4 regions of the Variovorax sp. RA8 genome follow, and region 2 is predicted to be linked to each of the others. Evidence: predicted binding sites of a transcription regulator. Region 2 holds the regulator's gene; each other region holds the start of a gene.
What was found. The regulator sigma-54, encoded in region 2, starts transcription at its own class of promoters, with help from an activator protein. The targets are predictions, from matches to a motif close to TGGCANGNAANCTGCTTT.
Positions count from the first base shown of each region.

Region 1 (7,542 bases), 2.6 Mb from region 2:
CCGATTCGAAGCCGGCGGCGATCAGTTCTTCCCAGATCAGCGGCAACTGCTCGACCCGGGCGCCGAACAGGTCCACCCGCTGGCCGCCGGTGATCTTGGTGTAGAGGCCGTACTTCTTTGCGACCTGGCCCACCGCGATCAGGCCTTCGGGGGTGACCTCGCCGCCCGGCATGCGCGGGACGACCGAGTAGCTGCCGTCCTTCTGGATGTTGCCGAGGAAGTAGTCGTTGCTGTCCTGCAGGCTCGCCAGGTTCTTCTTCAGCACGAACTCGTTCCAGCAGGAGGCGAAGATGCTCGCGGCGGTCGGCTTGCAGATGTCGCAGCCCAGGCCCTTGCCGTGCCGGGCGAGCAGGTCGTCGAAGCTCTTGATCTCGTCGACGCGGATCAGGTGGTAGAGCTCCTGCCGCGAATAGGGGAAGTGCTCGCAGAGGTGGTTGTTCACCGCCATGCCGCGCCTGGCCATCTCGACCTTCATCACCTGGCCGACCAGCGTGGAGCAGCCGCCACAGGTGGCGCCGGCCTTGGTACAGGCCTTCATCTCGGCGACGGTGCAGGCGCCGTCGCCGACGGCGGCGCAGATCTGGCCCTTGGTCACGTTGTTGCAGGAGCAGATCTGCGCGCTGTCGGGCAGCGCGTCGACCCCCAGGCCCGGCTTGGCCTTGCCGTCGCTCGACGGCAGGATCAGGAACTCCGGCTCGGGCGGCAGCGCGATGCCGTTGAGCGCCATCTGCAGCAGCGTGCCGTATTCGGATGCATCGCCGACCAGCACCGCACCCAGCAACTGCTTGCCGTCTTCGCTCACCACGATCTTCTTGTAGACCTGCTTGCGCTCGTCGATGTACTGGCAGGCGCGCGACTTCGGCGTCTTGCCGTGCGCGTCGCCGATGCTGGCCACGTCGACACCCATCAGCTTGAGCTTGGTGCTCATGTCCGCGCCGGTGAAGGCGGCGTCGTCCTGCCCGGCGAGCTGCTTCGCGGCGACGCGGGCCATCTCGTAGCCCGGTGCGACCAGGCCGAAGGTCTGCTCGTTCCACGAGGCGCACTCGCCGATCGCGTAGACGTCGCGGTCGCTGGTGCGGCAGTGGCTGTCGATCGCGATGCCGCCGCGCGGGCCGATCGCCAGCAACGACTGGCGCGCCAGCTCGTCGCGCGGCCGGATGCCGGCGGAGAACACGATCATGTCGGTCTCCAGGTAGGTGCCGTCGGCGAACACCATCCGATGCCGCGCGGTCGCGCCGTCGACGATCTCCACCGTGTTGCGGCCGGTGTGCACATGCAGGCCCAACGCCTCGATGCTGTTGCGCAGTGCGCGCCCGCCGCCTTCGTCGACCTGCAGCGCCATCAGGCGCGGCGCGAACTCCACCACGTGCGTCTCCAGGCCCATGTCGCGCAGGGCCTTGGCACATTCCAGGCCGAGCAGGCCGCCACCCACGACCACGCCGCTTTTCGAGCGGGCACCGCTGGCTTTCATGGCCTCCAGGTCTTCGATGGTGCGATAGACGAAGCAATGCGGCCGGTCGCGCCCGGGCACCGAGGGCACGAAGGGGGCCGAGCCGGTGGCCAGCACCAGCTTGTCGTAGGGCACCACCTCGCCGTCGGCCGTGGTCACCGTGTTGTTGCGGCGCTCGATGGCGACCGCCCGGGCGGCCAGGCGCAGCGTGAAGCCGGTGCGCTCGAAGAAGCCCGGCTCGACCAGCGACAGGTCATCCGCCGTCTTGCCGGAGAAGAACTCGGACAGGTGCACCCGGTCATAGGCCGGGCGAGGCTCCTCGCAAAGCACCGTGACCTGCGCATCCGCCAGGCCGAGCTCGTCGAGTTGCTCCAGAAACTTGTGGCCCACCATGCCGTGGCCGATCAGTGCGATTTTCATTTGAGATTCCTGCACGCGTCCGCTCGGATAGGAGAGCAGGCATTCGACACGCGCCGTGACACAGGCAGTCGAAAGCAGGCCACCGCATCGAACAGATGCGAAAACGGGTTGGAACAGATGGACCGGCAGCGTCATTGCTGTCGATTCGCTCGGCTCCCGCCGTCATTAGCGGAGGCACTGCGATTTCCGCGACAACGGTGCCGGCGGAACAGTGAAGGAAATCGAGCAACAACCGTGCCAACGCCCGTAGCCGTTCTTGAAGGGGGGGTTGCCCCCTTTTCCGCACGGAACTGGATCGATCGTTCGCTGCGCAACGAGCCCGTGCGCGGCAATGGCGCACGAATGTCCGGGTTGGTGCGTGCCGGCGCGGCGACCCGCTGGCACCCGGCCTAGAATGGCGCGATGCGCTTCCCGGCCCTCGCCCGCACCCACCTCGACGCTGCCACGCCCATGCGCGCGCCCGTGCTTCGGGCGCGGGTGGCCCGCGTCGAGGCCGCCATGCCGTCCGGCCAGCAGCGCGTGCCGGCCGCACCCTCCCCCGCCCGGCGATCCCCCTTCTCTCTTCTGTAGCGCAAACCATCGATCGCCGGGCACCCGCCCCGCGCATTCGCGAGCGTCTTTGCCTTGCACGGCGCGCCGCCATTTGGAGTGCTTCATGTCCACCACGCTTCTTCTCGGCGAGCGCGTGCTCACCGAACTCGATCACGCCCGCCTGTCCAAGCTGCTCGACAACTCCCCGCACCATCCGGTGCTCGAGGCGCTGCTCGACTCCACCGATGTGATCCGCTCGCGCGAGGTTCCGGCCGACATCGTGACCATGTATTCGCAGCTGACGCTGGTGGACGCCCACACGGGCGAGCGCCGCAAGCTGACGCTGTGCTATCCGCAGGACGCGGAGCCTGCATCGGGCTTCGTCTCGGTGCTGTCGCCCGTGGGCATCAGCCTGATCGGCCTGCGCCTGGGCGCCACGGCGAACTGGACCTTGCCCGGCGGCGCCGAGGGCCGCGCGCAAGTGGCCGAGATCCTGTTCCAGCCCGAAGCCAGCGGCGACTACACGACCTGATCGCGCTCGACGGCCGCCCGGCCGGCAAGCCGCGAATTCAATCGAGCGTCGACAGATAGGCGGCGATGTCGCGCGCGTCCTGCTCGGTCAGGCCCATCTCCGGCATCGCGGTGCGTGGATCGACCTCGTGCGTGCGGCGCAGCCAGCGCACCATGTTGTCGGGCGTGTTGGCGAGGCGGCCGCCGATCATCGTGCGGCGGGCGATGCCATCGAGTGGCGGGCCGACATGGACCGAAGACCCGGTGATGCCGGGGATGCTGTGGCAGGCATTGCACGCGTACTGGTGCAGCGCCCGCGCGCCGCGCCGCGCGTCGCCTGGCGTGCCGGCCACCGTCGCTTCGCCCGGGCCGCAGGTGGCCTGCCTCCCCGTCTGTTCGGCATACTCCCGCGCCGTCAGGTCGGGCATCCGCTCGAGAAAGGCGACCACCGCCCACAGGTCCTGCTCCGCCAGGCGGTATTCCCACGCCGGCATGCCGCTCATCTTGATGCCGTGCTTCGTTACCCAGTAGAGCTCTCGCGCCTTCCAGTGGTGGCGTGCGTCCACGAGCGGGCCGGGCAGCGGCTGCATGCTCTTGCCGATGTCGCCTTGCGCCACCCCCGGCCCGCCGTGGCATTGCTGGCACTTGTCGCGGAAGCAGGCCGCGCCGCGCAGCACCAGTTGCGGGTCGTCGAGCCGCGGCACCTCGATGGCGCGGGCACGCAGCCGGACCGATTGGCGCATCGCGATCTCGAGCAGCGTATGCACCGGCTGGGTGTGCTGGGAAGTCGCCGCCACGTTGTAGAGGCCGCCATACACCACGGCCGCCGCGCCGGCCGCGGCGGCAAGGCCGAGCACCGCCGACGTCAGTAGAACGGTCTTGAGGATTCCCATGTTCTGGCGGCATTGTCCGACGCGCAACAGCGCCCCCCTGTCGGCGCAGCGCGCATTCGCGCCCGCACAATCCCGGCCATGGCCCTCCCGCTGGACCGCCCCGGCCCACGGACCGCGCTGCTGCTGGCGCTGGTCCCGCTGGCGCTCGCAACCGGCTGCGTCGGCGAAAGCCGGCTGCCCTACGCCGATGCCCCACGCGCGCAGGTGCTCCGCGGACAGGCGCTGCTGGCCCAATACCAATGCGGCAGCTGTCACGCCATACCTGAGGTGCCGGCGGCCCGCGGCGGCGTCGGACCTGCGCTCGCGGGCTTCGGCCATCGCAGCTACATCGCCGGGGAGGTGCCGAACCGCCCCGACACGCTGGCGCGGTGGATCGTCCAGCCGAAGGCGCTGGTGCCCGACACCCTCATGCCGGCCATGGGCGTCCCGGCCGATCAGGCACGCGACATGGCGGCCTATCTGCTGGCGCTCGAATGAGCAGCGACCGCGCACAGTCCGCCCTGCACGTGGCCGGCCCTGTGGCCGAGACGCTGCTCGGCGTGACCGGCGTGCTCGTCGCGGGCGCGGCGCTGATCTTCGTCGGCGTGATGGCGCTGCTCGCGCTCGCGGTCCGCCGCCGCCGCGGACGGGTGAATGCGCGCTGGTGGGTGCTCGGCGGCGGCCTGGCCTTCCCGGGCGCCGTGCTCGCCGCCCTTTTCGTCTACAGCGAATGGCACAAGCCGCCCTGGCGCGTGGCGCCGCCCAGGGATGCGCTGATCGTGGCCGTCACCGGCCACATGTGGTGGTGGGAGCTGCGCTACCGCGACCCGGCCACGGGCCGGGAGGTCGCGGGCGCGAACGAGCTGCGCATTCCGGTCGGCCGGCCGGTGTACTTTGCGCTCGCCAGCGCCGACGTGATCCACAGCTTCTGGGTGCCGGCGCTCGGCGGCAAGATGGACATGGTGCCGGGCCGCATGCAGCACCTGCAGCTGCAGGCCGATCGCCCCGGAACCTGGCGCGGCGCCTGTGCAGAGTATTGCGGCGACCAACATACGCGCATGGCGCTGCAGGTGGTGGCCGAGCCGCCCGCGGTCTTCGATGCCTGGCTCGCGGCGCAGGCACGGCCGGCCGCGCCGCCGGCCACGCCCGCGCTCGAGCGCGGACGGGATGCCTTCCTCGCGCACCGCTGCAATGCCTGCCATACCGTGCGCGGCGTGAGCGAGGAAAGCCGCCTGGGCCCGGACCTCACCCACGTGGGCAGCCGCCTGTACCTGGGCGCCGGCCTCATGCCGAACGACGCCGAGGGCCTGGCGCGCTGGGTGGCGCACACGCAGCAACTGAAGCCCGGCGCACGCATGCCTTCGTCGCACGAGCGCATCGACGAGACCAGCCTGCAGGCCATTTCCGCCTGGCTGGCGCAGCTGAAATGAGCGAGCTGCCATCCGCCCTGCCCCGGCCCGCGGGCGAGCGCCAGGCGCTCGAGCGCGCCTGGCAGGCGCCGCAGGGCTGGCGGGCGCTCTCGGCCGTCAACAACACGCGCATCGGCGTGTACTACATCGCGACCGCGATGCTTTTCTTCGTGCTGGCCGGTGTGCTCGCGCTGGTGATGCGCGCGCAGCTTGCAGTGCCCGACAACGCGTTGGTCGATGTGCGGACCTACAACCAGCTCTTCACCATGCACGGCACGGTGATGATGTTCCTGTTCGCCGTGCCGATCGTCGAGGCGGTGGCGGTCTACCTGCTGCCGGGCATGCTGGGCGCGCGCGACCTGCCCTTTCCGTGGCTGTCGGCCTATGCCTTCTGGGCCTATGCGATCGGCGGACTGGTCTTCTTCTGCACCCTGTTCTTCGGCGAGGCGCCCGATGGCGGCTGGTTCATGTACCCGCCACTCACCGGCAAGGAGTTCTCGCCCGGGCGCGGCGCTGACTGGTGGCTGCTGGGCATCGGCTTCATCGAGATCTCGGCCATCGCGGGCGCCATCGAGCTCATCGTCGGCATCCTGTTCACGCGCGCGCCAGGCATGACGCTGATGCGCATGCCGATCTTCGCCTGGGCCATGCTGGTGACGGCGCTGATGATCGTCTTCGCCTTTCCTGCGGTGATCGCCGCGACCACGCTGCTGGAGATAGAGCGCGCCTTCGACTGGCCCTTCTTCATCGCCGGGCGCGGCGGCGATCCCTTGCTGTGGCAGCACCTGTTCTGGTTCTTCGGGCATCCGGAGGTCTACATCATCTTCCTGCCCGCCGCGGGCATGGTCTCGATGATGATCCCGGCGCTCGCGGGCACCCCGCTGGTGGCCCACCGGGCGATCGTGGCCGCACTCGCCGGCGTCGGGCTCGTGAGCTTCGCGCTCTGGATCCACCACATGTTCGCCGCGGGCGTGGGCGACCTGGCGATGACGGTGACTTCGGCCGCGAGCTTCCTGGTCGCGCTCCCCAGCGGCGTACAGGTGTTCGCCTGGATCGCGACGTTCTGGCGCGGCGAGGTGCGGCCCAACGCGCCCACGCTGTTCCTGCTGGGCTTTCATTTCATCTTCGTGCTGGGCGGCCTCACCGGCGTGATGGTGGCGGTGCTGCCCTTCGATTGGCAGGCGCACGACAGCTCCTTCATCGTCGCCCATCTGCACTACGTGCTGATCGGCGGCATGGTGTTCCCGCTGTTCGCGGGCTTCTACTACTGGGCGCCGGTGTTCAACGGCCATTGCCTCTCGGAGCGCTGGGGCCGCTGGGTCTTCGGGCTGATGTTCGGCGGTTTCAACCTGGCCTTCTTCCCGATGCACATCGCGGGCCTGCTGGGCATGCCGCGGCGTGTCCACAGCTACCCGGGCGATCTGGGCTGGAACGCGCTCAACCTGTTGTCCACGGTCGGCGCCTTCGTGCTGGCCACGGGCGTGCTGCTGTTCGTCGTCGATGCCGCGCGCACGCTGCGACGGCCGGAGAAGGACCACGGCAATCCGTGGCGGGCCGGCACGCTCGAATGGCTGCCGTTGCGCGAGTACGGCGTCCGCAGCATTCCGCAGCTGGTGTCGCGCGAGCCCTTGTGGGAGCAGCCGTCGCTCCCGCGGGAGGTCGAGGAGGGGCGGCACTGGCTGCCTGGCACCGCCCTCGGCGGCCGCGAGACGCTGGTCACCAGCATCGTCGACGCGCGCCCGCTGCACCTGCTGCGCCTGCCCACCGACGGCTGGTGGCCGCTGCTGGCGGCCATCGGGACGGCGGGCTTCTTCCTGCTGCTGACCGTCGAGCTGGTGGTCGCAGCCTTCGCCTTCGGCTTGGTTGCCATCGTGGCGGTGCTGCGCTGGCTCTGGGCCACGGACCGCCCCCCGCCGCGTCCGTGCGTCGAAGCCGCGCACGGCGTGCAGTTGCCCGTAGGCAGCAGCCGGGTCGCCGACTCGCATTCATGGTGGGCGTCGCTCATCCTGGTGGCGGTCGACATGACGGTTTTCGCGTCCTTCGTGTATGCGCATGTGCATGTCGCCATGGCGGCCGACACCTGCCCGCCGCCCGGCGCCGCCTTGCCGGCGCTGCGCTGGCCGTGGGCATCGGCCGCGCTGCTCGCCATCGGTTCGCTGCTGATGGCGACGGCGCCGCGGCGGCTGCGCGATGCCGACCCGCGCGGCCAGCGGATGCTGCGACTGCAGGTGGCGCTGGCCATGCTGTGCGTGGCCGGCGCCTTCGGCATCGACTTGTTCGCGCAGACGCAGGCCGGCTTGAACCCACAGGCCGAGGCCTGGAGCGCAACCGTCGCGATGCTGCTCGCCTA
Region 1 is NZ_LR594662.1:3,264,517-3,272,058, reverse strand. Features, by position in the region: gene nirB (nitrite reductase large subunit NirB) at 1-1,870, opposite strand, end outside; gene E5P3_RS15290 (GreA/GreB family elongation factor) at 2,526-2,933, shown strand; gene E5P3_RS15285 (c-type cytochrome) at 2,971-3,804, opposite strand; gene E5P3_RS15280 (c-type cytochrome) at 3,883-4,281, shown strand; gene E5P3_RS15275 (cytochrome c oxidase subunit II) at 4,278-5,213, shown strand; gene E5P3_RS15270 (cbb3-type cytochrome c oxidase subunit I) at 5,210-7,542, shown strand, end outside.
Region 1: a site for sigma-54 is predicted at 2,093-2,110, ahead of nirB (nitrite reductase large subunit NirB). Genes of this name have one in related genera too.

Region 2 (7,542 bases):
GGCCTTCGGCCGCGAGGCGGACACGGGCGATCGCGTGCTGGTCGAATTCGTCTCCGCCAATCCCACCGGTCCGCTGCACGTCGGCCACGGCCGCCAGGCCGCGCTGGGCGATGCCATCTGCAACCTGCTCGCGACGCAAGGCGCGCAGGTGTATCGCGAGTTCTACTACAACGACGCAGGCGTGCAGATCCAGACCCTGGCCGCCAGCACCCAGCTGCGCGCCAAGGGCTTCAAGCCGGGCGATCCGCAATGGCCCGAGCAGGCCTACAACGGCGAGTACATCGCCGACATCGCCGAGGACTTCAAGGCGAGGAAGACGGTGCGCTCGGACGATCGCGAATACACCGCCAGCGGCGACGTGGAGGACATCGATTCGATCCGCCAGTTCGCGGTGGCCTACCTGCGCCACGAGCAGGACCTGGACCTCAGGGCGTTCCAGGTGCGCTTCGACAACTACTACCTCGAGTCCAGCCTTTACACCAGCGGCCGGGTCGAGGCCACGGTGATGAAGCTCGTCGAGGCCGGCAAGACCTATGAGCAGGACGGCGCGCTGTGGCTGAAGTCGACCGACTACGGCGACGACAAGGACCGCGTCATGCGCAAGGGGGACGGCAGCTACACCTACTTCGTGCCCGACGTCGCCTATCACATCGCCAAGTGGGAGCGCGGCTTCCACAAGGTGGTGAACATCCAGGGCACCGACCACCACGGCACGATCGCGCGCGTGAAGGCCGGCCTGCAGGCGGTGAGTGAGTTCGACAAATTGGGCATCCCGCCCGGCTACCCCGACTACGTGCTGCACACCATGGTGCGCGTGATGCGCGGCGGCGAGGAGGTCAAGATCAGCAAGCGCGCCGGCAGCTACGTCACGCTGCGCGACCTGATCGAGTGGACCAGCACCGATGCCGTGCGCTTCTTCCTGCTGAGCCGCAAGCCCGACACCGAGTACACCTTCGACATCGACCTCGCGCTGGCGCAGAACAACGACAACCCGGTCTACTACGTGCAGTACGCCCACGCGCGCATCTGCTCGGTGCTCGCGGCCTGGGGCGGCGACACGGCGGCACTCGCGCAGGCGGAGCTTTCGCCGCTCGGGAGCCCGGCCGCGCAGTCGCTGCTGCTGATGCTGGCCAAGTACCCCGACATGCTGGCCGCCGCGGCCCAGGACTTCGCGCCGCACGACGTCACCTTCTACCTGCGCGAGCTGGCCGCGGCCTACCACAGCTACTACGATGCCGAGCGCATCCTCGTCGACGACGAGCCGGTGAAACTGGCCCGCCTGGCGCTGGTCGCCGCCACCGCGCAGGTGCTGCACAATGGCCTCGCGATTCTCGGCGTGAGCGCGCCGCGCAAGATGTGATTGCTACCCTCACCATGACTCAAAGACGACAACGCGGCAACATCGTCATCGGCCTGATCATCGGGCTGGTGCTGGGCCTCGGCGTGGCACTGGGCATCGCGGTCTACGTGACCAAGGTGCCCATCCCCTTCATGACCAAGACCCAACGCGGCGGCCCCGAGCAGGACGAGGCCGAGGCGCGCAAGAACCGCGACTGGAACCCCAACGCCCCGCTGGCCGGCAAGGCTGGCGCCGTGCGTCCGCCGGAACCGCCGGCCCCGCCCGCGGCGCCGCAGCCGTCCGCCGCCGCGCCGGGCGTGCCGCAGACCGCGCCGGCCCCGGTGGTGGTGCCGCCGGCCGCTCAGCAACAGCAACAACGCGCGCGCCCGCCAGTGCCGGCCGAAGCCAACGCGCTGCCACCGTCCAACGACCCGATCGGCGATCTCGCACGTTCGCGTTCGGGCGCCGGCACCACCACGGCCGTCGCCCCGCCCAGCAGCAGCGATCCCTTCATGTACTTCGTGCAGGCCGGCGCCTTCCGCACTCCCGAGGATGCCGAGACGCAGCGCGCCAGGCTCTCGCTGATGGGCGTGGAGGCGCGGGTCACCGAGCGCGAGCAGGCCGGCCGCACCGTCTACCGGGTGCGTGCGGGGCCTTTCAACAAGAAGGAAGATGCCGACAGGCTCAAGGAACGGCTCGACGGCGGCGGCCTCGAATCAGCCCTGGTGCGCGTGCAGCGCTGAGCCTCGTCTTTTGATGCCCGCGCCGTCCCCGGGGAACTCCCGGCGCCATCGCGGGCTCTGTCAGCCGCACAGGAGAACCTTACACATGAAACGCCGTGACTTTTCGCTGGCTGCCACCTCGCTGGGGCTGCTTCCCCTGATCACCCCCGCGCACGCGCAGACGCTGGCGCCCAAGGCGGGCACCGACTACGCAGTGCTCGACAAGCGCGTGCCGGTCGATGCGCCGGCCGGCAAGGTCGAGGTGATCGAATTCTTCTGGTACAACTGCCCGCACTGCAACGCGTTCGAGCCCACGCTCGAGAGCTGGATCAGGAAGCTGCCGCCCCACGTGGCCTTCAAGCGCGTGCCGGTCGCCTTCCAGGCCAGCTTCCAGCCGCAGCAGAAGCTCTACTACGCGCTCGAGGCCATGGGCAAGGTCGACGAATACCAGCGCAAGGTCTTCGCCGCCATCCACCAGCAGCGGCAGAACCTCTCGGGCGAGCAGCAGATCATCGACTGGGCTGCCGCCAATGGCCTCGACAAGGCCAAGTTCACCGAGCAGTACAAGTCCTTCAGCGTGGCAAGCAAGATCCAGCGCGCCAAGCAGCTGCAGGACGCCTATCAGGTCGCCGGCGTGCCCTCGATCGGCATCGCCGGGCGCTGGTATGTGGATGGCGACCTCGCAAAGAGCATGGAGCGCGCCCTGCAGGTCACCGACTACCTGGTCGGCGAAGCGCGCAAGAGCGCCTGAGGCCGCTCCTCTTCCCCCGCAACAAGCCCGCCTCGGTGGGCTTTTTCATCGCCGGGCCGCCCCAAGATGAAAAACGCCCCCTTTTTTGGGAGGCAGCGACCACACGAAGTGAGGGAGCGTGGGGGCCATTTTTCATCCGGGTGCTCGAAGTCCGGTTCGTGAGCACGCATACAATCGCAGCAAGTTTCGTGCCTTTATGACTTCGTTCGCAATTCCCCTCCGCCCTACCCACTTCTGTCGTGCTTTCGTATTCGTCCTGATGCTGGCCGGGCTCTTCCCGCTGGCGCAGGCCGAGAAGGCCGACCGCACCAAGCCGATGAACATCGAGGCCGACGCGATGCGCTATGACGACCTCAAGCAGACCAGCGTCTTCACCGGCAACGTGGTGGTGACCAAGGGGACGATCATCATCCGCGGCGCCCGCATCGACGTGCGGCAGGACCCGGAGGGCTACCAGTACGGCGTGGTCACGGCAGCGCCCGGCAAGCTGGCCTATTACAAGCAGAAGCGCGACGCCGGCACCGACGAGTGGATCGAGGGCGAATCGGAGGTGATCGAGTACGACAGCCGTGCCGACAACGTGAAATTCATCCGGCGCGCCGTGATGCGCCGCCTCTACGGCGCCACCGTCAACGACGAGAGCAGCGGGCCGCTGATCGTCTACGACCAGAGCAACGACACCTTCACCGTCAACGGCTCCTCGCTGCCGCCCAATGCGGGCGTCGCGGCGCAGGGCGGCCGCGTGCGGGCCATCCTCACGCCCAAGCCGGCCGCCTCGGCGCCGGCTCCCGGCACCCGGCCGCCCGCGGCGCCTGCCGCAGCACCGGCGAGCGGCAGCGGCCTGCGCTCGACCACCACCCTCGGCGGGGAAGAACGCAAGTGAGGGCGGACCCCGATATGGCCCCCCATGGCCCCGGCGAAGCGACGGGCAGCCGCCTCGAGGCGCGCGGCCTGCAGAAGACCTACGGCAGCCGCAAGGTCGTCAAGGACGTCTCGCTGGGCGTCGACAAGGGCGAGGTGGTCGGCCTGCTGGGTCCCAACGGCGCCGGCAAGACCACCTCTTTCTACATGATCGTCGGCCTGGTGCGTGCGGACGCGGGCGAGATCAGCATCGACGGAGTGCCGATCGCGCACATGCCGATCCACCGCCGCTCCCGCATGGGCTTGAGCTACCTGCCGCAGGAGGCCTCGATCTTCCGCAAGTTGACGGTCGAGGAGAACGTGCGCGCGGTGCTCGAACTGCAGCGCGAGCCGAACGGCGACGGCCGGCCGCTGCCGCTGTCGAAGCAGCGCATCGAGGAACGCCTGAGCGAGCTGCTGCACGACCTGCGCGTGGACCACCTGCGCGATTCTCCTGCGCTGGCGCTGTCGGGCGGCGAGCGCCGCCGCGTCGAAATCGCGCGCGCGCTGGCCACCCAGCCGCGCTTCATCCTGCTGGACGAGCCCTTCGCCGGCATCGATCCGATCGCGGTGATCGAGATCCAGCGGATCATCAACTTCCTGAAGGAGCGCGGCATCGGCGTTCTCATCACGGACCACAACGTGCGTGAGACGCTGGGCATCTGCGATCACGCCTTCATCATCAGCGACGGGCATGTGCTGGCACAAGGCACGCCATCGGAGATCGTCGACAACGCCGAGGTGCGGCGCGTCTACCTCGGCGAGCACTTCCGGATGTAAGGGCTTGTCATTCAATGAAGCAAGGGCTCTCGCTGCGCGTCTCGCAGCACCTCGCGCTGACGCCGCAATTGCAGCAGTCGATCCGGCTGCTGCAGCTGTCGACGCTCGAGTTGAGCCAGGAAGTCGAGCAGATGCTCGACGAGAACCCTTTCCTGGAGCGCACGGCCGACGAGGCGCCGCGCGAAGAGTTCGGGCTCGACTCGGCCGACGCGCCGGTGCGCGACGATGACCGCCAGGTCGACAGCGAGTCCGAGTTCGTCGCGACCCCCGCTGCGGCGTCCGCCGACAGTGCGCCGGCCTCCCCCGCCGACAGCGAGACAGCCGCGGCCGCCGAAGGCCCGGAGAGCGAGCCCGACTGGGAAGGCGACGGCACGGTCGACCTCGCGCCGGACGACAGCGAATGGGGCGGCGACGCGCCCGCGCGCAACAGCGGCACCGGCGACAACGAGCGCCCCGATGCGACCGAACTCGCCAGCAGCCAGGAGTCGCTGCAGTCCTTCCTGCATCGCCAGGCACTGAGCCTGCGCCTGGAGGAGAACGACCGCGCCGCGCTGCGCTTCCTGATCGAGTCGCTCAACGACGACGGCTACCTCGAGGACTCGCTGCCGGCCCTGGCCTCCGGCCTGGCCGGCGACGACAACGAACAGTTCGACGAGCTGGTGCACCACTTCCAGGTCGCGCTCGGCCTGCTGCAGAACCTGGAGCCGGTCGGCGTCGGTGCCCGCAGCCTGGCCGAGTGCCTCGCCATCCAGCTGCGCGCGCAGCAGGAAGAGGACGACACCGAGGACGAGAAGCAGGTGCGCCGGACCGCGATCGCAATCTGCAAGCAGCCGATGGAGCTGCTCGCCAAGCGCGACTTCAAGCGCCTGGCCACGCTCACCCGCAGCAACGAGGAGGAAGTGCGCGCCGCCCTGCAGCTTATCGCGCGGCTGGAGCCCAAGCCCGGACGCCGCTTCGCCAACGTCGAGCGCAACATCGTCATCCCCGACGTGATCGTCACGCGCGTGGGCCACGGCACCAGCGCCAGGTTCCGCGTCATGCTCAACCCCGAGGTGATGCCGCGGCTGCGCGTGCACGACATCTACGCCGGCGCGCTGAAGGCGCACAAGGGTGAGGGCAGCCAGGCGCTGTCGCAGCGGCTGCAGGAGGCGCGCTGGTTCATCAAGAACATCCAGCAGCGCTTCGACACCATCCTGCGCGTGTCGAACGCGATCGTGGAGCGGCAGAAGAACTACTTCGTCCACGGCGAGCTCGCCATGCGCCCGCTGGTGCTGCGCGAGATCGCCGACGAGCTGGGCCTGCACGAATCCACCATCAGCCGCGTGACCACTGCCAAGTACATGTCCACGCCCTACGGCACGGTCGAGCTCAAGTACTTCTTCGGCTCGGCGCTGGGCACCGAGACCGGCGGCAACGCCTCCAGCACCGCGGTGCGCGCCCTGATCAAGCAGTTCGTGAGCGCCGAGGACGTGAAGAAGCCGCTGTCGGACAGCCAGGTTTCCGAGATGCTCAAGGAGCAGGGCATCGAGTGCGCGCGCCGCACGGTGGCCAAGTACCGCGAGGCGCTGCGCATCGCGCCTGCCAACCTGCGCAAGGCCTTGTAGCGATGCGCGCGCGCCGGAGCCGCTGGCCGCAGTGGGTGCGCCTGGGCTTGGCATTGGGGGCGCTACTCTTCCTGGCCAGCGGCTGTGCCGTGCTGCCTGCCGAGTTCGAGCGCACGCCCTCCAGGGCGGTGCCGCTGTCTCCTGACACTGCGCTGGGCCGCATCGCGAAAAGCTCGCAGCCCGACCCCGACCTGAGCGGCTTCCGCCTGATGCCCGGCGGCGATTTCGCGCTCGACACCCGGCTCGAGCTGGCGCGCCGGGCCCAGCGCACGCTGGACGTGCAGTACTACCAGATCCACAACGACGAGACCGGCCGCTACCTGCTGCGCACGCTGCGCGACGCCGCCCTGCGCGGCGTGCGCGTGCGCCTGCTGATGGACGATCTCTACACCTCGGGCGAGGACGATCTGCTGCTGGCGCTGGCCGCCACGCCCAACCTGGAGCTGCGCCTGTTCAATCCCTTCCCGGCCGGGCGCGGCAGCATGCTCGGGCGCTTCTCCGCGTCACTGTTCGACTTCAGCCGCGTGAACCGGCGCATGCACAACAAGCTCTTCATCGCCGACGGCGCGATGGCGGTGGCCGGCGGGCGCAACATCGGCAACGAGTACTTCACGCAGACGGCGGGCGCCAATTTCATCGACCTCGACACCTTCGTCGCCGGGGCGCTCATCCCGCGGCTGGCCAGCCTGTTCGACCAATACTGGAACAGCGAGTACGTGCGCCCCATTGAGACCGTGGTGGCATCCTCCGTGCCGCGCGAGGAACGCCAGCGCCGCTTCGAGGCGCTGAGCGGTCCGCAGACCACGCCACCCCCGCGCCCGCCCGCACCCAACGACGTGCTGGGCTACAGCCCCCTCGTGGAGGACATCAAGGCCGGCAGGCTGGACCTGATCTGGACCCGGGCAGAGGCCTACGCCGATTCGCCCGACCGGGTGATCGGCAGGCAGGTGACCTATGGCGGCATCCCGCTGCTGGACGTCGACAGCGTGCGCTACAACGTGATCGAGCAGATCCGCCGTGGGCGCTCCGACGTGACCATCGTCTCGCCCTACCTGATCCCCGGCAAGGGCGGGCTGGAGGCGATGCGCGAGGTGCGCCGGCGCGGCATGAAGATCAGCGTGGTCACCAACTCGCTGGCCGCCACCGACGAGCCGGTGGTGCACACCGGCTACCGCCGTTACCGCGAAGACATGCTCAGGCTCGGCGCCGAGATCTACGAACTCAGCTCCCAGCGCACCCGGCGCAGCGTGCGCCTCGGCCTCTTCGGCACGCAGATCGGGCGCCTGCATGCCAAGTCGGCGGTGATCGACGGACGCACGCTGTTCGTCGGCTCGATGAACTTCGATCCGCGCTCCGACATGCACAACACCGAGATCGGGCTGATCATCTTCAGCCCCCAGATGGCGCAGCAGGTGCTCAAGCTGATCGAGGTGCTCAAGCAGCAGG
Region 2 is NZ_LR594662.1:5,870,991-5,878,532, forward strand. Features, by position in the region: gene argS (arginine--tRNA ligase) at 1-1,360, shown strand, start outside; gene E5P3_RS27970 (SPOR domain-containing protein) at 1,375-2,082, shown strand; gene E5P3_RS27975 (thiol:disulfide interchange protein DsbA/DsbL) at 2,168-2,812, shown strand; gene lptA (lipopolysaccharide transport periplasmic protein LptA) at 3,009-3,695, shown strand; gene lptB (LPS export ABC transporter ATP-binding protein) at 3,710-4,492, shown strand; gene E5P3_RS27990 (RNA polymerase factor sigma-54) at 4,507-6,096, shown strand; gene E5P3_RS27995 (phospholipase D family protein) at 6,099-7,542, shown strand, end outside.

Region 3 (7,542 bases), 3.0 Mb from region 2:
ACCGCTTCATACGAACACAGCCTGCAGGTCATCATGTCCTGACGACATGGGCTCGCCCCCAGGTTGGCTCACTTCGTGTAGCCGCCCACCCCCTACCGGGGGCAACACCAGCGGCCCGGCAAAGCCGGTTCCGCGGTGTTCCCCGAACAGGCCCGGCTTCGTCGGCCGCGAATTTCATGGCTGATCAGGCCGCGGCCTTCTCCACGTGCGCCTGGCGCGTGTAGAGAAAGTCGATCACGGCCTTGCGGGCGTGAACGTAGACCGGGTCCTCCGCGAGCTCGACGCGGTTGCGCGGGCGCGGCAGGTCGACGGCCAGCACCTCGCCGATGGTCGCGGCCGGGCCGTTGGTGAGCATCACGATGCGGTCGGACAGGAGCACCGCCTCGTCCACGTCGTGCGTGACCATGACCACGGTGCTGTGCGTCTTCGCGACGATGGCCAGCAGCTCGTCCTGCAGCTTGGCGCGTGTCAGCGCGTCGAGGGCTCCGAAGGGCTCGTCCATCAGCAGGACCTTGGGTTCCATAGACAGCGCACGGGCGATGCCCACGCGCTGCTTCATGCCGCCCGAGATCTCGCCGGGGCGTTTCTGCGCGGCCGCGGTGAGGCCGACAAGCGCGAGGGCGGCCGCGGTGCGCGCCTTGAGCTGCGCCTTGTTCTCGGTGGCCGAGAACACGCGCTCCACCGCGAGGTAGATGTTCTCGTAGCAGCTGAGCCAGGGCAGCAGCGAATGGTTCTGGAACACCACCCCGCGCTCGGGGCCGGGGCCCTTGATCTCGCGATTGGCGCACAGCATTGCGCCTTGCGTGGGCGTGGTCAGCCCGGCGATCAGGTTCAACAGCGTGGACTTGCCGCAGCCCGAATGCCCAATCAGCGTGATGAACTCGCCCTTGGCGACGTGAAGGTTGATGTCGCGCAGCGCCAGGAAGCTGCCCTTGGGAGTCTTGAAGCGCTGCTCGACGCCCTCGATCTGGATGAACTTCTGGTCACTCATGTCTTCACCTCTTCGAACGTGAATGCGGTGGCGATCCGGATCAGGGCGAACTCGAGCACCAGCCCGACGATGCCGATCACGAAGATCGCGATGATGATGTTGGCGACGTTGAGGTTGTTCCATTCGTCCCAGACCCAGAAGCCGATACCGACGCCGCCGGTCAGCATCTCGGCCGCGACGATCACCAGCCAGGCGGTGCCGACCGCGAGGCGCACGCCGGTGAGCATGTAGGGCAGCACCGCAGGGAACAGGATGCGGGTGAGGATCTTCCATTCGGAAAGATCGAGCACCCGCGCCACGTTCATGTAGTCGCTGGGCACGCGCTGCACGCCCACTGCGGTGTTGATGATCATGGGCCAGATCGAACAGATGAAGATGGTCCAGATGGCAGCCGGGTTGGCGCCCTTGAAGACCAGCAGCCCGATCGGCAGCCAGGCCAGTGGCGACACCGGGCGCAGCAGGCTGATCAGCGGATTGAACATGCGCGCCAGGAAGCCGAAGCGCCCGATCGCGAAGCCGGCCGGGATGCCGACCACGGCGGCCAACCCGAAGCCCAGCGCAACTCGCTGGAGCGAGGACAGCACGTTCCAGCCCACGCCCTGGTCGTTGGGGCCCTTGCTGTAGAACGGATCGCTGAACACGGTCAACGCCTGCTGCCAGACGGCGCCTGGCGAGGGGAAGCCGGTGGTGCTCTTCAGCGCCACGAGTTCCCAGATCAGGACCAGCAATGCGAAGCCCATGATCGGCGGCAGTACGCGTAGCCAGATCCAGCTGAAGTCGTGCGGCGGACGAGCGGGGGGCGCGGGCGCGGCCGCGCCATCCTGCATGGCCGGCGCCGCGACAGCGGCAGGCTGGATCGGGCTGCGCGATGCCGGGGCGCTCGATACGCGCGTATCAAGGGGTGAATGGAAGACGGCGCTGACCATGGTGCGCTCCTCAGGCATGAACCTTGAACGAATCGGCGTACTTCTTCGGATCCTTGCCATCCCAGACCACGCCGTCCGAGAGCTTGCTTGTGCGCATCGGGTCCTTGGGCACGCTGACCTTCATCGCCGAGGCGACGTCCTTGTACAGGTCTATCTGGTTGATCTGCCTGGCAATGGCCAGGTAGTCGGGGTGCTCCTTGAGGAGGCCCCACCGCTTGTGCTGCGTAAGGAACCACATGCCGTCAGACAGGTAGGGGAAGTTCACGGCGCCGTCGTCGAAGAACTTCATATGGTTCGGGTCGTCCCAGGTCTTGCCGAGACCGTTCTCGTAGCGGCCGAGGATGCGCTGGTTGATGGCGTCGGCGCTGGTGTTGATGTAGGACTTCTCGGCCACGACGTCTGCCATCTTGGCCTTGTTCTGGAGGTTGGCGTCGATCCATTTGCTCGCCTCCATGACCGCCATCATCACGGCACGGCAGGTGTTGGGATTGGCCTTCACGAACTCGCCACGCGTACCCAGGACCTTCTCGGGATGGTCTCTCCAGATGTCCTGCGTGGTGATGGCGGTCACCCCGATCTTGTCGATGATCGCGCGCTGGCCCCAGGGCTCGCCGACGCAGAAGCCGTCCATGTTGCCGACGCGCATGTTGGCCACCATTTGCGGTGGCGGCACGACGATGACCTTCGCGTCCTTGACGGGGCTGATATCGGCCGAGGCCAACCAGTAGTTGAGCCACATGGTGTGGGTGCTCGTTGGAAAGGTGCCGGCAAAGGTGTACTCGCGCTTGTCCTTGGCCATCAGCTTGGCGAGCGAGGCGGCATCGACAGCGCCCTTGTCGGCCAGCGCCTTCGACAGCGTGATGGCCTGGCCATTGCGATTCAGGCCCATCAGCACGGCCATGTCCTTCTTGGGTCCACCGACGCCGACGTGCACGCCGTAGACCAGTCCGTAGAGCACATGGGCCATGTCGAGCTCGCCGTTGACCAGCTTGTCGCGCACGCCGGCCCAACTCGCTTCCTTGCTGGGCACGATCTTCACGCCGTACTTCTTGTCGATGCCCAGCACCGAGGCCATCACCACGCTGGCGCAGTCGGTCAGCGGGATGAAGCCGATCTTGACCTCCGCCTTCTCGGGCTTGTCGGAGCCCTGGGCCCAGACGGCGGCACGCAGGGCGGGGTCGAGCCCGACGGCGCCAACGGCAGCGGCCTGCAGGACGCGGCGGCGGCTCAGTTTCGGTTTCAGCAGTTCGTTCATGGGGCGCACTCCGAGGATGAAAGACGGGAAGGCAAAAACAAAAAGGCGTCCGCACCATGCACGGGCCGCTCGAAACGAGCCCTTGCAGGATGGGGACGCCTTTGTCCGGTTCGGTGGGCCGCACCCGCCGTTGGATGCCGCCTGCCTGAGGCCTTGCGGGCCTACGCGAGTTCTCTATGCAAAGTGCATGCCATGCCTGAAAAGTCCTGGATTGCTATCGATTCAATAGCGGGTAGGGCCGATGTCGAAAGGCCTCCAGGCCGAATGGTTTGCAACCCCCCGCTGGGCACGCTTGTTGTGCAGCGCACCATTCCAGGCCCCCATGCTCAGCGCACGGGATCGCCCGGCAGGTACTCGGCCATCGAGAGCACCGATTCGGCCACCTCGATCAGGCGCCGCCCCTGGCTCATCGCGGTCCGCCGCAACATCTTATGGGCCTCTTCCTCGCTGAGACGGCGGTGCGCCATCAGGAGACCCTTGGCGCGTTCCACCAGCTTGCGTTCATTGAGGGCGGCGCGCACGGTCTCGAGCTCGTCCCCCATGGCCTGCAGGCGGTGGGATTGCTCCTGCACCATCTCGAGCACCGAGCGTTCCAGTTGGCGGCCGATCGGAGCGGTCGCAGCCAGGGTGCGCGGCTGGCTGCTGCGCATGTCGCCGGGCGGCAGCTCGTCGAGGAAGGCCGCGGCGGCCGCGACGGGCTCGACCGTCAGCTGGGCGAACAGCGCTTCGTGGGCCTGCAACTCGGCCCGGGCGCGCGTCGTCTTCTGCTCGCAAAGCAGGCGCAGGTCGGCGGCCAGGCGCTCCTCGATGGCCTGCATGGCGTCGATGCGAAGGGAGCAGCAGTCGAACCAGACCTGGCTCAGCTCCGCATCCAGGCTCACGCCCGCGGGCGCCGCGCAGGCGACGCGCCGCAGGCGCTCCTGCTCGGCCAGTTGAGGGGCGGACTGGCCGGCGCGCCAGAGTTCGGCTAGGGTCGCGCCCGAGAACTCGACGAAGACCTGGAAGCAGCGCTCCTGCGACTCGATGAGGTGGAGCCATTGCTGCTGGCGCGCGCCGTCGTTGCAGCCGGAGGCGAAGGCCGCAGCGCCGCAGGCGCGTTCCTGGCCGGCGAATTCCTTGCCTTGCATGAAATGGAACATCGCCACCAGCAGGCGCGAGATTTCCGGGTCGGTGGCGCCATCCGCGGCCTCGAAGACCACCGCCAGCAGCCCGGTGACCAGCTTGACGAAGGCAGCCGTGGCGGCGGCGGCCGAGAGCTCCATCGCGCCGATGCGGCGGCGCAGCTCGGGCAGCGCGTCCAGGCCGGGCAGGACCCAGGCGATCCGGCTGAACAGGCGCGCGCCGTTGCCGAGGCGAAGCGCCTCGGTGTCGAGCTGGTCGAAGGCGCTGCGCACGGCCTGCTCCGCGCGCAGGCAGGCGGCGATCTGCGCTTCATGCTGCGCCACGAAGCGCCGGCCGCCCGAGGCCAGCAGGACGTTCGAGATGCCGCGTTCGCGCTGCAGCGCATGGACCAGGCGGCCAATGGTGGCCACGAGCGCGCTGGTGCGGCCGAGTTGATCGAGTTCGTCGATCTCGCAGCGCAGCGCGGCGATCAGAAAACTCAGTCCGGACTTCATGTGGGTGAGGGCAGTGCGGGCGGGCCGGCGGCCCATCCCAAGGGCATGCAGCAACAATCGTGCCCCGATCGATCCGGGTCTACACTCGCGGCATGTTTGTACTGGGAATCGAATCGTCCTGCGACGAGACAGGCGTGGCGCTGGTCGAGTCGAGCGCCAGCGGCCTGCCGCGCCTGGTCGCCCACGCCCTGCACAGCCAGATCGCAATGCACCAGGCCTATGGCGGCGTGGTGCCCGAACTCGCGAGTCGCGACCACATCCGGCGCGTGCTCCCGCTGGCGCAGCAGGTGCTGTCGGAAGCCGGGCGCGGGTTGACCGATATCGACGTCGTCGCCTACACGCGCGGGCCGGGGCTGGCCGGCGCGCTACTGGTAGGTGCGGGCGTGGCCTGCGCCCTGGGGGCGGCCCTGGCCAAGCCGGTGCTGGGCGTGCATCACCTCGAGGGCCATCTCCTGTCGCCCTTCCTGAGTGCCGATCCGCCCGAATTTCCTTTCGTCGCGCTGCTGGTGTCCGGCGGGCACACGCAGTTGATGCAGGTGAACGGCGTGGGGCGCTACGAGCTGCTTGGCGAGACCATCGACGACGCGGCCGGCGAGGCCTTCGACAAGAGTGCCAAGCTGATGGGTCTGCCTTATCCCGGCGGCCCGTGGCTGGCCAAGCTGGCGGAGCAGGGCGATCCCGCCGCCTTCAAGCTGCCGCGGCCGCTGATGCACAGCGGCGATCTCGACTTTTCCTTTGCGGGGCTCAAGACAGCGGTGCTGACGCAGGTCCGCAAGCTCGGCGACGCGCTGGAAGCGCGCAAGGCCGACCTGGCGGCTTCGACCCAGGCGGCGATCGTCGAGGTGCTGCTGAAGAAATCCCTTCGCGCCCTCGAGCACAGTGGGCTGCAGCGCCTGGTGGTCGCCGGCGGCGTGGGGGCCAATCGCGAGCTGCGCGCGCAGCTGGATGCAGCTTGCGCAAAGCGTGGCGTGCGGGTGCACTACCCCGAGCTGCATCTTTGCACCGACAACGGCGCCATGATCGCGATGGCCGCCGCGATGCGCTTGCAGGCTGGCCTGCAGGCCGCTACGGATCGCTACGGCTTCGACGTCAAGCCGCGATGGCCACTGGCCTCGCTGGGTGTGCCGGAGCCGCAGTTCGGCTAGGCGCATGCCTGCGGGTGCTGTGCGAGGGCAGCGGCAGCACGTCGAGCATCTTGCGCCAGAGCTGCGACCACTGAGGCCAGTCGTGGCCCCCCTCGGTCGTGAACACGCGCCCGGCCGGCAGGGCGTCGGCAAGGAGGCGATGGTTGGCGGCGAAGCGGTCAGCCAGTCCGAAGCCGAGGTAGAGCGGCGGCAACTCCTTGGCCGGCTGGTCGGCGGCATATTGCTGAAGCCAGGGCCAGAGCTTGCGATCGACCTCCTGGTCCGGCGGAGGGCCCTCGGGCGCCTTCCAGGCGCGCAGGCCGCCGGCCTTGTGGATCTCGGCGCCCAGCGGGCGTCGCCCCAGGTAGGGGGCCAGCGCCACGATGCCGTCGACGGTGCCAGGCTTGGCCAGTTCGTGGATCAGGGCGCCGAAGCCGCCGATCGAGATGCCGACCAGCCAGAGCGACTTGTAGCCCAGGGCCCGCTGCGGCTGGAGGATGTCATGGTGCAGCCGTTCGATGAAGGTCTGGTCGTAGTAATAGGAGACGTCGGCATCGACCAGCAGGGCGTCCGCCGCCAAGTCGCGTTCCCGGACCGCACTGATGAAGCCTTCGCGTTCGAATTCCTCGGGCTTCAGAAAAGCGCCCGGCAGGAACACCAGCAGGGTGTCCGAGCGGGCGTCGTTGCTGGCAGGTTTCAGGTGCGTTTTCATGGGTGCTTCATCAAGCGCGTGTGACTTCTTTTTTTGCCGCATTCGCGGCCCGGCTCAGGCTCGCGAACTAGGAACAAAGCATTGAAAAAACGCCACAAATGTGACGTTCTTGGCACATATTTTGTGGTCAGGAATGAAAAAGGCCGGCAACAAAAAGTTACCGGCCCATTGAGAATGTTGTGTTTTAGCGCTTCGGAAACACCTTGTGCCCGCTCAGTGGATCGCCAATTGGGTCACATTGCTGACCGGGACTTGCTTGCCGAGCTTCAGGGTCAAGACGCCGTTCTCGAGTTTGGCCTCGCTGGCAGCGGCATCGATGTCCTGCGGCAACTCGTAGGCGGCCTTGAACTGGCGCTTGGCGTCGGCCTTGCTCTCGATGCGGACCACCGCACCTTCAATGCCGATCGTGAGGTCCTCGCGCGCGAAGCCCGGCACGTCGAGGGTCACCGTCCAGCTCTTGTCGTCCTGCTCGACGTTGAGCGAGCGGCGCGCGGCGACGAAGGTGTCGGCCACGAAGCGGTCGTACGCATTCGGCACAAAGCGGGGGGTACGAAGAACGGGGGCGAAAAACATGATGTGGTACTCCTGGATGAACACAATGGGGACAGGAAATGTGTGTCCCTTACACTGCGCGGCCTTTCAACAGAGTGCCGCTTGCCACCTCAATTAGGCGCGGGGGCAAGCGTTTCAAGATGAGTTCTTCCAGCTTTATTTGCCGTCGCTCGGCCTTGAAATTTGCGGCTGCGGCGCTATGCGCGGCCGCGGCATCGGCGACGTATGCGCAGCCTGCCGGACCGATCCGGCTGGCGCTGATCGAAAGCATGAGCGGGCCTTTCGCCAACACCGGCGAGGCGGTGTTCCGCAACCTGCTCTGGGCCGTGGAGCGCGTGAACGCGCGCGGCGGCGTCAAGCTGCCGG
Region 3 is NZ_LR594662.1:2,903,560-2,911,101, forward strand. Features, by position in the region: gene E5P3_RS13670 (type IV pili methyl-accepting chemotaxis transducer N-terminal domain-containing protein) at 1-42, shown strand, start outside; gene E5P3_RS13675 (ABC transporter ATP-binding protein) at 185-991, opposite strand; gene ntrB (nitrate ABC transporter permease) at 988-1,917, opposite strand; gene E5P3_RS13685 (CmpA/NrtA family ABC transporter substrate-binding protein) at 1,928-3,172, opposite strand; gene E5P3_RS13690 (nitrate regulatory protein) at 3,499-4,788, opposite strand; gene tsaD (tRNA (adenosine(37)-N6)-threonylcarbamoyltransferase complex transferase subunit TsaD) at 4,881-5,933, shown strand; gene E5P3_RS13700 (alpha/beta hydrolase) at 5,878-6,624, opposite strand; gene E5P3_RS13705 (Hsp20/alpha crystallin family protein) at 6,838-7,197, opposite strand; gene E5P3_RS35795 (hypothetical protein) at 7,247-7,447, opposite strand; gene E5P3_RS13710 (branched-chain amino acid ABC transporter substrate-binding protein) at 7,446-7,542, shown strand, end outside.
Region 3: a site for sigma-54 is predicted at 3,348-3,365, ahead of E5P3_RS13685 (CmpA/NrtA family ABC transporter substrate-binding protein). Genes of this name have one in related genera too.

Region 4 (7,542 bases), 4.0 Mb from region 2:
AGCTCGACCGCCGCCTTGATCGCGAAGGCGCTCTCGCACAGGATGGCGGCGCCCCGGTCGGTGGCGTTGGGCGTGCCGGTGGTCATCACCATGTGCTTCACGCCGTCGAGCAGCACCGCGGCGCGGGCCACCTCGGCCAGTTGCTCCGGTGTCTTGCGCGCGATGGTGCGGCCCGCCGCGAGCGACTGGCCGATAGCACAGAACTTGCAGCTCTTGCGGCGGCTCTCGTAGCGGATGCAGGTCTGCAGCACCGTGGTGGCGAGCACGTCGCTGCCGTGCAGCGTGGCGATGTGCGAGTAGGGCACGCCGTCGAAGGTCTGCATCGCGTAGAAGCGTGGCTGCTTCGGAAAGGAGATGCTGGCGATCGGGATGCTGCCGCGCATCACCCGGCTCACACCCTGGGCGTCTGGCGCCTCGGCAGTAAAGGGCGAGTGCCAGGCGGTGGAGGTATGGACCGGCACCATGATCGTGTGGCCGTCCACCGTCACCGCCTTGTGGTCCGAGGGGCCGGCGCCGCCGCGCCGGCTGGCGGCACCGGCCGTCGGGTCAGCCAGCCGCAACCCGAAGGACTGGAGCTCCGTCATCAGTTGCCGGCTGTCCGGCAGGGTGGGTGTCAGGGTGGTCATGGTCATGGCTCCGGAGGGGGGAAGAAGCGGGCGGGGCATGCATCGGCACGGTGGTCGCAGTCGGCCGGTCGTTGATGGCGAGCGCGAGCAGCTCGGGCCGTGCGTAGTGGCCGACCGAGTCCATCATTCGCTTGCGCTTGGCGATCAGCGCGAAGTCCAGGTCGGCCACCACCATGCCCTCGCCGTCGGTGAGCGGCGGCGCCAGGTGCTTGCCCTCGGGCGAGACGATGGCCGTGTGGCAGCCGCCGTGCAGCGCCTTCTGCAGGCCGGCATCGGGCGTGACGCTCCGGATCTGATCGTCCGTCAGCCAGCCCGTGGCGTTGACCACGAAGCAGCCGGACTCCAGCGCGTGGTGGCGGATGGTCACCTCCATCTGCTCGGCGAAGATCGGCCCGACGAGCGAGCCGGGGAACTGCGCGCAGTGGATCTCCTCGTGCTGCGCCATCAGGCTGTAGCGCGCCAGCGGGTTGTAATGTTCCCAGCAGGCCAGCGCGCCGAGGCGGCCGATGGCGGTGTCGACCACCTTGAGCCCCGCGCCGTCGCCCATGCCCCACACCATGCGTTCGTGGTAGGTGGGCGTGATCTTGCGGCGCTTGAGCAGCAACGCACCGTCGGCATCGAACACCAGCTGCGTGTTGTAGAGGCTGCCGTGGTCGCGCTCGTTGACGCCCAGCACCACCACCATGCCATGCGCGCGGGCACGCTCGGCCACGGCGGCCGTGACGGGCCCGGGCACGACCACCGCACGCTCCACCAGCTGCAGGTGCGCGGGCCCCTGCAGCACCGGCGGCAGCACGAAGGAGAAGTAGGGGTAGTAGGGCACGAAGGTCTCGGGAAAGACCGCGAGCTGCGCGCCCTTGGCCGCGGCTTCGTCGATGGCGCTGCACACGCGCTCGAGCGTGCCCTCGGGCCGATCGAAGTCGGGTGCGATCTGCACCGCGGCCGCCCGCACGATGCGTGGTCTGGATGCCATCGCTGCGCGCCTGGTCAGAGCGTCCAGGTGTCGAGGATGAACGCGTTCTGCTTGCGGTGCAGCAGGATCAGGTCCAGCACGTCCAGCGGATTGATCGGCCGGATGCCCTCGATCAGCGCGCCCTCGCCGTGGCCGTACAGCGCCTGCAGCGCGAAGCGGCAGGCGTAGACCTTGCCGCCTTCCTCGATGAACTTGGCGATCTGCTTGTTGAAGTTCTGGTGGCCCGGGAAGGCCTCGTCGCCCAGCGTCGGGAAGCCGCGCTGCACCCCCAGCGTGACGCCGGGGCCGTACAGCAGGATCGAGGTCTCGAAGCCCTTGCGCTTCAGGCGCGTGGCCTGCAGCAGGTTGACGAAGCCGATCGATCCCTCGAAGGCGACGGTGTGGAAGGTCACGAGCGCCTTTTCGCCGGGCTCGGCCTTGACGTCTTCGAACACCTTCTCTTCGTAGTCGACGAGGAACTCGCCTTTTTCGTTGCGGGGGCGGGTGACTTGGGGCATGTGGGACTCCAGTTGAGTGGTTGGAACGCAGGTCCTGCGCACCTTCTCTTTGCAGGCGATGTGCCAGCGCAGCGCGGGCCACGTGCGATCAAGCTGCGATCAATGCGCATCGGCGCGGCCTTGGTGCATGAAAAGAATTCCCGGACCGGACCGGGTCGTGCATTCAGGCGGGCGGCCGCCTCCTTTCCGCACCGATGCGAAGCGCCCGGCATGCGATCAATGCACCCGATCAAGGGCCTTGATCGCACCCCTTCGAAGCATTCATCCACGCTGGCGCGGGCACGTTTCCTGCGGCTCGAAGCTGTCCCGATGCAATCAATGGATGCGATCAACTTGCCATGAACCCGATCACCCCCCACTGGCGCAAGCAGCTGCGCGGCAGCGCCAAGCCGGCCTACCTGCTGCTGGCCGACCTGATCGCCGAGGACATCCGCACCGGGCGCCTCGCCGTGCGCGACCGGCTGCCTACGCTGCGCGAGCTCGCCGCCGATCTGCAGCTCAACTACACGACCGTGGCGCGGGGCTATGCCGAGGCGCGCAAGCGCGGGCTCATCGACACGCGCGCCGGCACCGGCACCTTCATCCGCTCCGGCAGCCCCAGCCTGCGCCTGCGCGGCGGCAGCGGTGCCGAGATGACGATGAACATGCCGCCCGAGCCGGACGACGAGCACCTGCTCGCGCGGCTGCACGACAGCGCGAGCCGCGCCTTGGCTGACGCGGACCTCTACGACCTGCTGCGTTACCGGGACTTCGGCGGCACCGCGCACGACCGCGAGGCGGCGATGCACTGGCTGCGACCGCGCCTGCCGGATGCGGGGGTCGACCGCATGCTGGTGTGCCCCGGCATCCACGGCGTGTTGACCGCGCTGTTCTCCCAGCTGGCGCGCCCGGGCGAGCTGATCTGCGTGGAGTCGCTCACGTACCCCGGCGTCAAGGCCATCGCAGCGCAGCTGGGCGTCCAGCTGCATGCGCTGCAGCTGGACGAGGACGGCCCGATCGCCGACGCCTTCGAGCATGCCTGCAGGACGCTCAAGCCCAAGGCGCTGTACTGCAACCCGGCGCTGCTCAACCCCACCACAGCGACGGTCTCGCGCGCCCGGCGCGAGGCGCTGGCCGACGTGGCGCTGCGCTACGCCGTGCCGATCATCGAGGACGATGCCTACGGCATGCTCCCGCGCCAGTCCCCGGCGGCGCTCGCCACCCTGGCACCCGCGCTCACCTACTACGTGAGCGGCTTCTCGAAGTGCTTCGGCGCGGGCCTGCGCACCGCCTACGTGTGCTCGCCGACGGTGCTCCAGTCACAGCGGCTGGCCGGCGCGATGCGCGCCACCACCGTCATGGCCTCGCCCATCACCAATGCGCTGGCCACCCTGTGGGTGGATGACGGCACCGCCGAGGCCATGCTGCAGGCGGTGCGCGCGGAATCCGTCGCGCGGCAGCTGCTGGCGGCGCGGCATCTCGGCGAGCACGGCCTGCAGGCGCATCCCGAAGGCTTCCATGCCTGGCTGCCGCTCACCCCGGGCTGGAGCCCGGTCGAGTTCGCCTCCTACCTGCGCACGCAGAACGTGGGGGTGGTGGCGAGCGCGGCCTTCTCCACCGATGGCGATCCGCCCGATGCGGTGCGCATCTGCCTGGGGGGCCCGATGTCGCGCGACGATTGCGACCAGGCGCTGCGCCTGATCGCCGACACGCTCACCCACCCGCTGCACCCCCATGCGACGGTGCAGGAACGCGACCGCGCGTCTGTGGCCGCGTGGCGCCCGGGCTGATGCCGGGCGCGTTCAACCTTGTCAGACCACCAGCGGCGTCGCCGCCCCGTCCATCGACACGATGGCGCCCGAGATGTAGCCCGCGCGCGGCGAGCTCAGGAACACGACCGCGTTGGCGATGTCTTCCGGGTTCGCGATGCGCCCGAGCGGCATGCGGGCCTCGGCATCGCGCCGCACCTCCTCTTCGCTGCGCTGGCGCAGGCGGGCGTCGGCCGCCAGGCCCTCGGCCATGCGCTCGGTCAGCGTCATCGCGGGATTGACCGCGTTCACGCGCACCCCGAGCCGCCCGTAGGCGGCGGCCAGGCCGGCGGTGGCCAGCATCAGCGCCGCGTTGGCCGCACCGCCGGCCAAATGGGTTGGTGAGGCGACCTTGCCGCCCATGCCGATGATGTTGACGATTGCGCCCGCTCCCCGCTCGGCCATGCGCTTGATCGCCGGGTCCATGACGTGGATGTAGGTGAAGAACTTGGCCTGCATCGCGTCCTGCCAGGCCTGCGGCTGCAGCTCGCCGAAGGGCGTGCGCCGCGCCGCGCCCGCGGAATTGACCAGGACCTCCACCGGCCCGAGGCCGGCCTCGGCCGCGTCCAGCATCGCGAGCGCCGCCTGGGCGTCGCCCAGGTCCGCGCTGTAGCCGCGCACCGCGCCATGGCCCTCCGAGCGCAGCTGCGCGAGGGCCGCGTCGAGGTGCGCCTGGCTGCGCCCGGCCAGGCTGACCTGCGCGCCCTCGCGCAGGAACTCGCGGGCGCAGGCCAGTCCGATGCCGCGGCTGCCGCCGGTGATGAGGACGTGCTTGCCGCCCAGTTGAAGATCCATGAAGCCTCCGGGGTCGAGTTGCCGAACGGAAAGATCTTAGGGGAGGTCTTAAGAGGGACTTGCCGAGCGCGCCCGGCCTGTGTTTTCATGCAGGGACGACGTCCTGTTCGGAGGCACAAGCGATGAAGACCGTGGCAGAAATCCTCAAGGAAAAAGGCGACCATGCCGTGCACAGCATCGGGCCCGACGCCTCGGTGTTCGAGGCCGTCGCGCTCATGGCGCAAAAGAACATCGGCGCCCTGCTGGTCATGGAGGGCGAGCGCATCGTCGGCATGCTGAGCGAGCGCGACTACGCGCGCAAGGTCGTGCTGATGGCGCGCTCGTCCAAGGACACCCAGCTGCGCGAGATCATGACCCCCTCCGTCATCTATGTGCATCCCTCGCAGAGCAGCGAGGAGTGCATGGCGGTGATGACAGAGAACCGCGTGCGCCACCTGCCGGTGCTCGATGGCGAGAACCGGCTGATCGGGCTGATCTCGATCGGCGACCTGGTCAAGGGCATCATCTCGGAGCAGAAGTTCATCATCGAGCAGCTGCAGCACTACATCGCGGGCGAGCACGCCTGAGCAGGTGTGAACGAATCCGCCACGACCGGATTCATTCACGCCTTCTGAGCGCTCGGCCGCATTGCGCGAACAGGCGCCAACAGGCGCTAATCGGCGGCTTCCATCGACGCGCTGTATTCCCCGAGCGTTGCCGCGCTGTTCAGCTTGGCGCGCTGCAGCAGCGCCTTCTGGGCAAGCTGCGCATTGGCCGCCTGGCCTCGCCATGCCTGCATCGCGGGTTCCTGCAGCGCGCGTCCGTAGGAGAAGCTCAGTTGCCACGGGTGCGGTCCGCGTCGGTTCAGCGCGTCCAGGTTGGCCGTCGCCTCGGCCGGCGACTGGCCGCCGGAGAGGAAGTTGATGCCGGGCACCGCCGCGGGCACCGTGCGCCGCAGCACCTGCAAGGTCTGCTCGGCCACTTCGGCCGGTGTCGCTTGCCGGGCCTGCGCCTTGCCGGGCACCACCATGCTGGGCTTCAGCAGCATGTGCTCGAGCGCCACGCCGTAACGGTACAGCGCGGCGAAAACCTCATGAAGGACGTCCTCGGTGACTTCCGCGCAGCGGGCCTGTGTGTGGTCGCCGTCGATCAGCACCTCGGGCTCGACGATCGGCACCACGTCCAGCGACTGGCAGACCGCCGCATAGCGCGCAAGCGCCTCCGCATTGGCCACGATCGCGGCTCGGCTCGGCAGGGTGCCGGACACGTTGTAGACCGCGCGCCACTTCGCGAAGCGCGCGCCTTGCTGCTTGTAGCCCTCGAGCCGCTGCGCAAGCCCGTCCAGGCCGTGCGTGATCTCGTCGCCGGGCGCCAGCGCCAGCGGGCCCTTGCCCGCGTCGACCTTGATGCCCGGCACGATGCCCTGCCGCGCGGCCAGCTGCGGCACCGGATCGCCGCCGTCGGCGCGCTGGCCGAGCGTCTCCTCGTACAGGATGATGCCGCTGACGTACTGGCCGAGGCCCGGCGTCGCCAGCAGCAGGCTGCGCCAGGCGCGCCGATTTTCCTCGGTCGACTCCACGCCGATCGCCTTGAAGCGCTTGGCGATGGTCGGGCCGCTTTCATCGGCGGCCAGGATGCCCTTGCCCTTCTGCACGAGCTCGTGCACGGTCGCTCGAAGTTCGGTGGTCATCGCATGTCCCCCACTGGAACTTCGCAGTCTGCGACGGTGAGCCTGGCAATGCAAGTCATTTGTCCGACCCGATTGCGATGTAGATTAGCGGCCCAACCCGGAGACGAGCATGCTCATGACCACGCAGACGACCGAAGCAGCGCGCAAGGACGAGCGCCTGGAGGAAGTGGAGCAACTGGTGCGGGCCAAGCTCCCGGCCGAATCGGTGGAGGAGGTCTGCGGCTTCGTTCGCCGCTACTTCGGCCAGGTCGACCCGGAAGACCTGGACGAGCGGAAGGCGGCCGATCTCTACGGCGCCGCGCTCTCGCACTGGGGCTTCGCGCGCAAGCGCGAGGCGGGGAGGCCCAAGCTGCGGGTCTTCAACCCGACGATCGCGGAGCACGGCTGGCAGTCGACCCACACCATCATCGAGATGGTGAACGACGACATGCCGTTCCTGGTCGATTCAGTCACGATGGAGGTCAACCGCCACGGGCTCACGCTGCACCTGATCATCCATCCGCTCATGGCCGTCGAGCGCGGCGCCGACGGCGTGCTGCGGGGCCTGGCGAGCGAGACGGGCGCATCGCCCGACGCGCGCCGCGAGTCCTTCATCCATGTCGAGGTCGACCGCGTGCCGGAGCCGGCGCGCATGGAGGCGCTGGCGGCCGACCTCGAGCGCGTGCTCGACGACGTGCGCCAGGCCGTGGCCGACTGGAAGCTCATGCGGGAGCGGGTGCTCGCGATCGTGCAGGGCCTCGACGATCGCCCGCCGCCCATCCCGCCGGAGGAACTGGCGGAGGGCCAGGCCTTCCTGCGCTGGCTGGCCGACAACCACTTCACCTTCCTCGGCTGTCGCAGCCACGAGCTGGTCAAGGTCGACGGCGAGGATGCGCTGAGGATCGTGCCTGATTCCAGCCTCGGCATCCTGCGCGATGCAGAGGCGCCGAGCGCCAACGCCGCTTTCGCCGCGCTCCCTCCCGAAATACGCGCCAATGCACGCCGGCCCGAGCTGCTGGTCGTGACCAAGTCCACGTCGCGCTCCACCGTTCACCGGCCCGGCCACCTGGACTACGTGGCCGTCAAGCGCTTCGACGAACGTGGCGAGGTGTGCGGCGAGGACCGGTTCCTCGGGCTCTTCACCTCCACCGCCTACAGCACCAATCCGGCCGAGATTCCGCTGCTGCGGCGCAAGATCGCAAGGGTGGTGGAACGT
Region 4 is NZ_LR594662.1:1,885,553-1,893,094, forward strand. Features, by position in the region: gene E5P3_RS09035 (MSMEG_0568 family radical SAM protein) at 1-584, opposite strand, end outside; gene E5P3_RS09040 (Nit6803 family nitrilase) at 547-1,599, opposite strand; gene E5P3_RS09045 (MSMEG_0572/Sll0783 family nitrogen starvation response protein) at 1,614-2,096, opposite strand; gene E5P3_RS09050 (aminotransferase-like domain-containing protein) at 2,435-3,865, shown strand; gene E5P3_RS09055 (SDR family NAD(P)-dependent oxidoreductase) at 3,887-4,678, opposite strand; gene E5P3_RS09060 (CBS domain-containing protein) at 4,801-5,244, shown strand; gene E5P3_RS09065 (class I fructose-bisphosphate aldolase) at 5,331-6,347, opposite strand; gene E5P3_RS09070 (NAD-glutamate dehydrogenase) at 6,463-7,542, shown strand, end outside.
Region 4: a site for sigma-54 is predicted at 2,145-2,162, ahead of E5P3_RS09045 (MSMEG_0572/Sll0783 family nitrogen starvation response protein). Genes of this name have one in related genera too.